Regions from separate parts of the Limnobacter sp. UBA3528 genome, predicted to be linked through region 3. Evidence: predicted binding sites of a transcription regulator. Region 3 holds the regulator's gene; each other region holds the start of a gene.

The links. The regulator sigma-54, encoded in region 3, starts transcription at its own class of promoters, with help from an activator protein. The targets are predictions, from matches to a motif close to TGGCANGNAANCTGCTTT.
Region 1: pqqA (pyrroloquinoline quinone precursor peptide PqqA) is a predicted target of sigma-54. The motif match lies at 1,196-1,213, and genes of this name have one in related genera.
Region 2: glnA (type I glutamate--ammonia ligase) is a predicted target of sigma-54. The motif match lies at 1,103-1,120, and genes of this name have one in related genera.

The regions. Positions count from the first base shown of each region.
Region 1 covers NZ_DFOZ01000039.1:34,803-37,073, reverse strand. The annotation lists gene pqqC (pyrroloquinoline-quinone synthase PqqC) at 1-22, opposite strand, end outside; gene pqqB (pyrroloquinoline quinone biosynthesis protein PqqB) at 19-951, opposite strand; gene pqqA (pyrroloquinoline quinone precursor peptide PqqA) at 1,025-1,099, opposite strand; gene B4N58_RS11915 (hypothetical protein) at 1,372-2,271, opposite strand, start outside.
Region 2 covers NZ_DFOZ01000031.1:199,855-202,125, forward strand. The annotation lists gene moaE (molybdopterin synthase catalytic subunit MoaE) at 1-56, shown strand, start outside; gene B4N58_RS09585 (fluoride efflux transporter FluC) at 53-436, shown strand; gene B4N58_RS09590 (rhodanese-like domain-containing protein) at 458-925, opposite strand; gene glnA (type I glutamate--ammonia ligase) at 1,262-2,271, shown strand, end outside.
Region 3 covers NZ_DFOZ01000032.1:42,829-45,099, forward strand. The annotation lists gene lptB (LPS export ABC transporter ATP-binding protein) at 1-387, shown strand, start outside; gene B4N58_RS10070 (RNA polymerase factor sigma-54) at 400-1,920, shown strand; gene hpf (ribosome hibernation-promoting factor, HPF/YfiA family) at 1,961-2,271, shown strand, end outside.

The DNA.
Region 1 (2,271 bases), on a different contig from region 3:
TCCAGGCTTTGTTGCTGCTCATGCAAGAATCTCCATGCCGTCAAAGGACACTTCAATTCCATTGTCGGCCAGAATGGCGCGCTCGTCGCCATGCTCGTACAAAATCGGGTTGGTGTTGTTGATGTGAATCAGGATCTTGCGTTGGGTTTCAAACTGGCGCAGTTGGCTGATCATGCCCGAGCCGCGCTTGCCCGGCTTGTCAGTTTGCGGCAGGTGCCCCATGTCGGCTGCCATTTTCTGGGAAAACCCTTGCGTGACCATTTCATCTTCGGTCCAGAAGGTGCCGTCGACCATCAACACATCGGCCGCCTGCATGAAAGGCAGGATGTCAGGCGTAATTTCCCCGAGCCCGGGTGCGTAAAAAACCTTTTTGCCGGTGTTCGTGTCTTCAATCAACAAGCCAATGTTGTCGCCACGGCGCTGTGCATAGCGGCTTGGGGAATAAGGGGGTGCCTTGCTGATCAGCGGGATTGACTTGATTTTGATGCTGTCCAGCGGGCTGATTGAGAATGGCTCATCGCACTCGGTGCACAAGGGGGTCCACTTCACGCCGCAGTAAAACCCCAGGGTGGGCACGAGTGGAAGACCATTGGTCAGATCTTCCCACACAGCCGGCGTGGTGAACAGGCGCATGGGGGTTTTGCCCTCGCGCATCATCAACAAGCCGGTGGTGTGGTCAATTTGCGCGTCCATCAAAATGACAGCAGAAATACCCGTGTCGCGCGGGCCGCGATTGGGTTGTAGTTCGGGGGTGCTTTTGATTTGCGTGAGAATGTCGGGCGATGCATTCACCAAAATCCAGTTCGCAGACCCGTCGGATATGGCAATCGACGACTGAGTACGCGCAGTGTATCCGGGCGCTTTGACCCGAACAGCCTGGCAGTTGTTGCAGTTACAGTTCCACTGTGGAAACCCTCCGCCTGCTGCGGAACCCAGAACTTTGATTTTCATAGTTGCTTTTTTTCAGGGGTAAAAAAAGCCCCGCTAGCCCAAAAGGCTATCCGGGGCTGTGCGAACCGTCAAATTAACGGTTGGCGATGTACATGGTGATTTCGAAACCGAAACGCATGTCAACGAATGATGGTGTAGTCCACTGCATGAAAAATCCTCCTTTTGCTTTATTGAAATGCACCTTGGCTCATGGCTAGGGTGAAGAACTTGGCTCGCGCCGTTTTGTTCGTCCTCAGGGGATTAAATAGCAATTCCTGTGCCTTGGCGTGTAATTTAAAGCTGATTTTACGATGTGGAATTTCAGGTGTTTTGAAGTGTCTGTGAGTGTTCAAACTGTTGCAGTTTGAAACAGAATGCAAAAAGGCGCGAACCTTGTGAGTTCGCGCCTTAGGACAACCGTTAACGGAGGGTAGTTAACGATTAAAAGAACAGGATAGCGCCTACTGCGATTGTGTCGGATTCGGCATCGACTGGTGTAGCGGTTGTACGCTGGAATTTCATCGTGTTGGTGATGTATTCACCAGCGATTGTCAGGCTCGGTGTCAGGCTGTGATACACACCCAGAACAAGCTGTTCGTTTTCATCCAGAATACCGTTGGCTGAGTTGGCATCATTTGATGTTGCATCTAGCGAAGATACACCGTAGTTGACGCCAAACTTCGTGTTACCCACTTTGTAGGTGGCTTGTAACATGTAGCCCTGTGAGTCACGCTCTTGGCCCAGCGCATCTGCGCCACCCAAACCGATCAAAGCTGTACCCAGACCTTCGCCCGAAAAATAGTTACCTACCAAACCAAGCGCACCGAAGTTCAAAGCGGTACCGATTTCGTAGCCAGCGATATCGCTTTGTGAGCCAGTGGCGGCTGTGCCAGGTGTAACAACTCCTGTTGTCAAATCGGCAGTTGCCGGTGTTCCAGCAGTGGCTGCGACTGTGTCACGTGACTGGTTGATCAATGCGCCCCAGATCTTGCCAGTTTCACCGAGACTGTAGGTAGCCAAGCCTTGAAAGCCTGTGTCACGTGAGCCGTTTGACCCGCTTGCCACGGTTCCTTGAATTGGTTGAAAAACACCCGCGCTCAAGCTCAAGTTACCCATCGCTGGTGCTGTGTAGGTCATTTGCGGCTGAAACTGGGTGTAAATGTAGCCTTGACCAATCCCGCCGAGTGTCGTGTTGATAGCTCCATTGACGGCAGCGCCGCCGCCCACTGCCAACAGTGACATGTCATTCAGGATTGCGTTCTGACCGAACAGGCCGATGTCTCGACCGAACTTGAATGTACCCATGGATTCATTGCCGAATGTCAGGAATACACGGCGGTT
Region 2 (2,271 bases), on a different contig from region 3:
TGTCGGCTCGCGACAGCGACGACTCTGCCAAAGAGCGTTGGGAGCAAGCCCAGTGAATGCGTTTAATGCACTTGCAGTATTTATAGGGGCTGGCTTGGGCGGAGTGGGGCGGTATGGGCTTGGCCTGTTGTTGGTTCAGCCCGCGTGGTTGCCGTTTCAAATAGGCACTTTAATGGTCAACCTGATTGGTGGTTTTGTCGCGGGTGTGTTGTTTTCAGTGTTGGGGCCAGCTTGGCTGAAGGCTAATCCGCTCGGACTCTTTCTGATGACAGGCGTATTGGGTGGGTTAACCACGTTCTCCGCCTTCACCGCCGAAGGAGCCAATCTGCTATTGGACAAGCCCCTGCTGGCTCTGGGTCATGCCCTCGTTCATGTGTTGGGTTGTCTGGCTGCATTCTTGTTGGCCGGAAAGTTGTTTGGTCTTTTCGGCCAATAAAAATAGCGATCATCACGCTGTTTAATGTTGTTCCCATGGCAAGCCGTGGAAACGCCAGCCGTTCACACTTGAACGTTGGTGAAAATCGTTCTTGTCGCCTTCAAATCCTTCCAGCACATTGATCGCAAACTCAAAACCGTGCTTGGCTGCCAGCGCTGCTGCATGATGTGATCGGGCCCCACTACGACAGATGAAAAGTACTGGTTGGTGTTTCTCGACCCTTGCCTCAATTTGAGCAATGAAATCGGGATTGCGTATGCCATCGGGATAGTTATTCCACTCGACGTGAAATGATCGGTCTTCTGAAAAACTTACCTGTCCAACCCAGTCCAGTTCGGCATCGGTTCGCACATCGATCAACACGGCGTTCTCGTCGATATTCAGTAGTTCCCATGCCTCTTTGGGGGTTAAAGCACCCAAATAGCCCAGTCCTTTTTCAGAGGCGTAACTTTTCGCCAAGTCGATCAATTGTTGTGAAGTGGATGACATGAAAGAGTGTTCGCAAGTGATTTCATTGTTGAGTATATTGTAATACAAGCATGTGATCGATTAGGCAAAATACTAATCTGCACGATAATGGTGCGTAGTGCACTGTGATGGTGCAAAAGAATTGAGGATGCTTCAAGATCGTCTGTCGAGAGCCTTGATTTAAGGTCGGTCTCAAGTTGGTATGGTCTTTGCTTTATCACTCCACGTCGAAGATTGAATTCGCGCTGAGCGTCATATATAGCGGTATCGAACGTGCTATTGTTTCGCTTAAATCGAAGAGTTCAACTCAAATTTTTTTTAGATCACTATTCCACCTCACGTACCAGGAGATTTTCAATGGCGACCGCCCAAGATGTAATGAAGATGGTTGCGGAAAATGAAGTGAAGTTTGTTGACTTCCGCTTCACCGACACCAAAGGCAAAGAACAGCACGTGTCTGTGCCAGTTAAGATGTTTGACGAAGACAAGTTCGAGTCTGGCCACGCATTCGACGGCTCTTCCATCGCCGGCTGGAAAGGCATTGAAGCCTCTGACATGCTGTTGATGCCTGATCCTGATACAGCTCGCATGGACCCATTCCGTGAAGAGCCGACACTGATTTTGACCTGTGACGTAATCGAGCCAACTGACGGCAAGGGTTACGACCGCGATCCACGCTCCATCGCACGTCGCGCTGAAGCCTACCTGAAGTCCTCTGGCCTGGGCGACACTGCCTACTTCGGTCCAGAACCCGAATTCTTCATTTTCGACAGCATCACCTGGGGTGATGAAATGTCTGGCTGTTTCTTCAAGATCAAGTCTGAAGAAGCTGCATGGTCTACCGGCATCGATTACGAGCACGGTAACCTGGGTCACCGTCCCACAGTGAAAGGTGGTTACTTCCCAGTGTCCCCAACCGATTCATTCCAGGACATCCGTTCTGAAATGTGTCTGTTGCTGGAACAGCAGGGCGTACCGGTTGAAGTGCACCACCACGAAGTGGCTGGCGCTGGTCAAAACGAAATCGGCACCATGTTCTCTACGCTGACAAAGCGCGCTGACTGGACACAGATTTTGAAGTACACCGTATGGAACGTTGCTGCCAGCTATGGCAAAACAGCCACCTTCATGCCCAAGCCAATGTGGGGTGACAACGGTTCCGGCATGCACGTTCACCAGTCAGTCTGGAAAGATGGCGTAAACCTGTTTGCAGGCAATGGCTATGCAGGCTTGTCTGATTTCGCCTTGTACTACATCGGCGGTATCATCAAGCACGCCCGTGCCCTGAACGCGATCACCAACCCATCGACCAACTCCTACAAGCGTTTGGTGCCCGGCTACGAAGCACCGGTGAAGCTGGCTTACTC
Region 3 (2,271 bases):
CGCAAGGAGCAGCTGGAGAAACTGCTGCAGGAATTCCACATCGACCATATCCGCGACAGCATGGGCATGAGCCTGTCCGGCGGCGAGCGCCGGCGCGCGGAGATCGCCCGGGGCCTGGCCACGGACCCGGATTTTATTCTGCTGGATGAGCCCTTCGCCGGGGTCGACCCGATCTCCGTGAACGACATCAAGAGCATCATCCGCCACCTCAAGGACCGCGGCATCGGCGTGCTGATCACCGACCACAATGTACGGGAAACCCTGGGCATTTGTGATCGTGCCTACATCATCAGCGCGGGCCGCGTGCTGGCCTCGGGCAGTCCCGAGCAAATTGTGAAAAACGACGATGTACGCCGCGTGTACCTCGGCGAACACTTCCGTATGTAAAGCTGAATCTCCATGAAACAATCCCTTCAGCTTAAAGTCTCGCAAAACCTCACGCTCACGCCTCAGTTGCAGCAATCCATTCGCTTGCTGCAATTGTCCACACTGGAGTTGCAGCAGGAAATTCAACAAGCGCTGGCTGAAAACCCACTGCTGGAGTTGGCTGACGAAGAGGCCGTGGAAGGCGAGCGCACCCTGAGCCTGGACAGCAGCAATGGCGAACTGCACGAGCCACAGGGCGACAGCTTTGAGGCCGATCCCGACCCCCGCAAAGCCAGCGAACCGGTCAGCGATCAGCAAGCTGAACAAGACAATCAAAGCGAAGAAATTGTTCAGCGCGAGACCATCGACTCCATCCAGGACAACTGGGAAGGCGACTGGCGCGACAACAGCGGCGCAGGTGCCGATGGCGATGAAGAAAAACCCGGCCTGCAACTGGCTGCGCCCGACAGCAGCCTGCACCAGCACCTGATCGACCAGCTGCGCATGACACAGGCCAGCGAACGTGACAAAAACCTGGTGCTTTGGCTGATTGACTACCTCAGCGACGATGGCTACCTGACTGTTGAACTTGAAGACCTGTGGGAAACCCTGCAGGACGAGCCCGACCTGGAGTTTGAAGAACTCAGCGCGGCCTTGCGCCTGCTGCAAAGTTTTGACCCACCCGGCGTGGGTGCCCGCAATGCAGCCGAATGCCTGCTGCTGCAACTGGCCCAGCGCAAAGACATTACTTGCCAGCCAAACCTGTACAGCAACTGTCAGCACATTATTCGCGACCACTTGGGTTTATTGGCCCAACGCGACTTCACCAAGCTGAAAAAAGCATTGAACGTCGACGAGGACATGCTAAAAACATGTCATCAAATCATTCGTTCACTCGAGCCGTTTCCCGGTGCGCGTTTTCGACGCATCGACGATGACCATGTGGTGCCCGACGTGATCGTGAAAAAACTGAGTGGACAGTGGCATGTGCAACTGAACCCCGACGTGATGCCAAAAATCCGTATTAATGAAATGTATGCCTCCATCTTGCGATCACACCGTGGTCAAAGTGCGCAACTCAGTGCGCAATTACAAGAGGCTCGCTGGTTGTTAAAAAACGTTCAGCAGCGATTTGACACTATTTTACGGGTGAGCCAAGCCATCGTAGAACGGCAAATCGGCTACTTCAATCACGGCGAAATCGCAATGCAGCCCTTGGTTCTGAGGGAAATTGCCGATCTCTTGGGACTGCATGAATCGACCGTGTCAAGGGTTACCACGCAAAAATATATGTTGACGCCCTATGGGTTGGTTGAGCTAAAGTATTTCTTCGGAAGTCATGTTTCCACCGACTCGGGTGGTCAGGCTTCCAGCACAGCAATACGTGCACTCATCAAGCAACTGATTTCTGCGGAGGACGCCAAGCAGCCGATATCTGACAGCCAAATCGCCGACCTACTCGGTCAACAGGGCATCGTGGTCGCAAGACGCACGGTCGCTAAATACCGGGAATCACTGAAAATACCCCCGGTGAACATGCGCAAGTCGCTTTAAATTTAAAGCTTCCCCCCGCAGCAACGAAAGGAGATACCTTATGAACTTGAACATCAATGGTCATCATCTGGAAGTTACCCCAGCAATTCGAAACTACGTCATCGAAAAACTGGATCGGGTGAAAAGGCATTTTGATCACGTCATTGATGCATCGGTGACCATCTCGGTGGTCAAGCTGGTTCAAAGGGCAGATGTTACGCTGCACGTTCGCGGCAAAGACATTCACGCTGAAGCAAGTCATGAAAACCTCTACGCAGCCATTGATGCGCTGGCCGACAAACTGGATCGCCAGGTACTGCGTCACAAAGACAAACTAACCAATCACAATCACACACCGATCAAACACCAGGT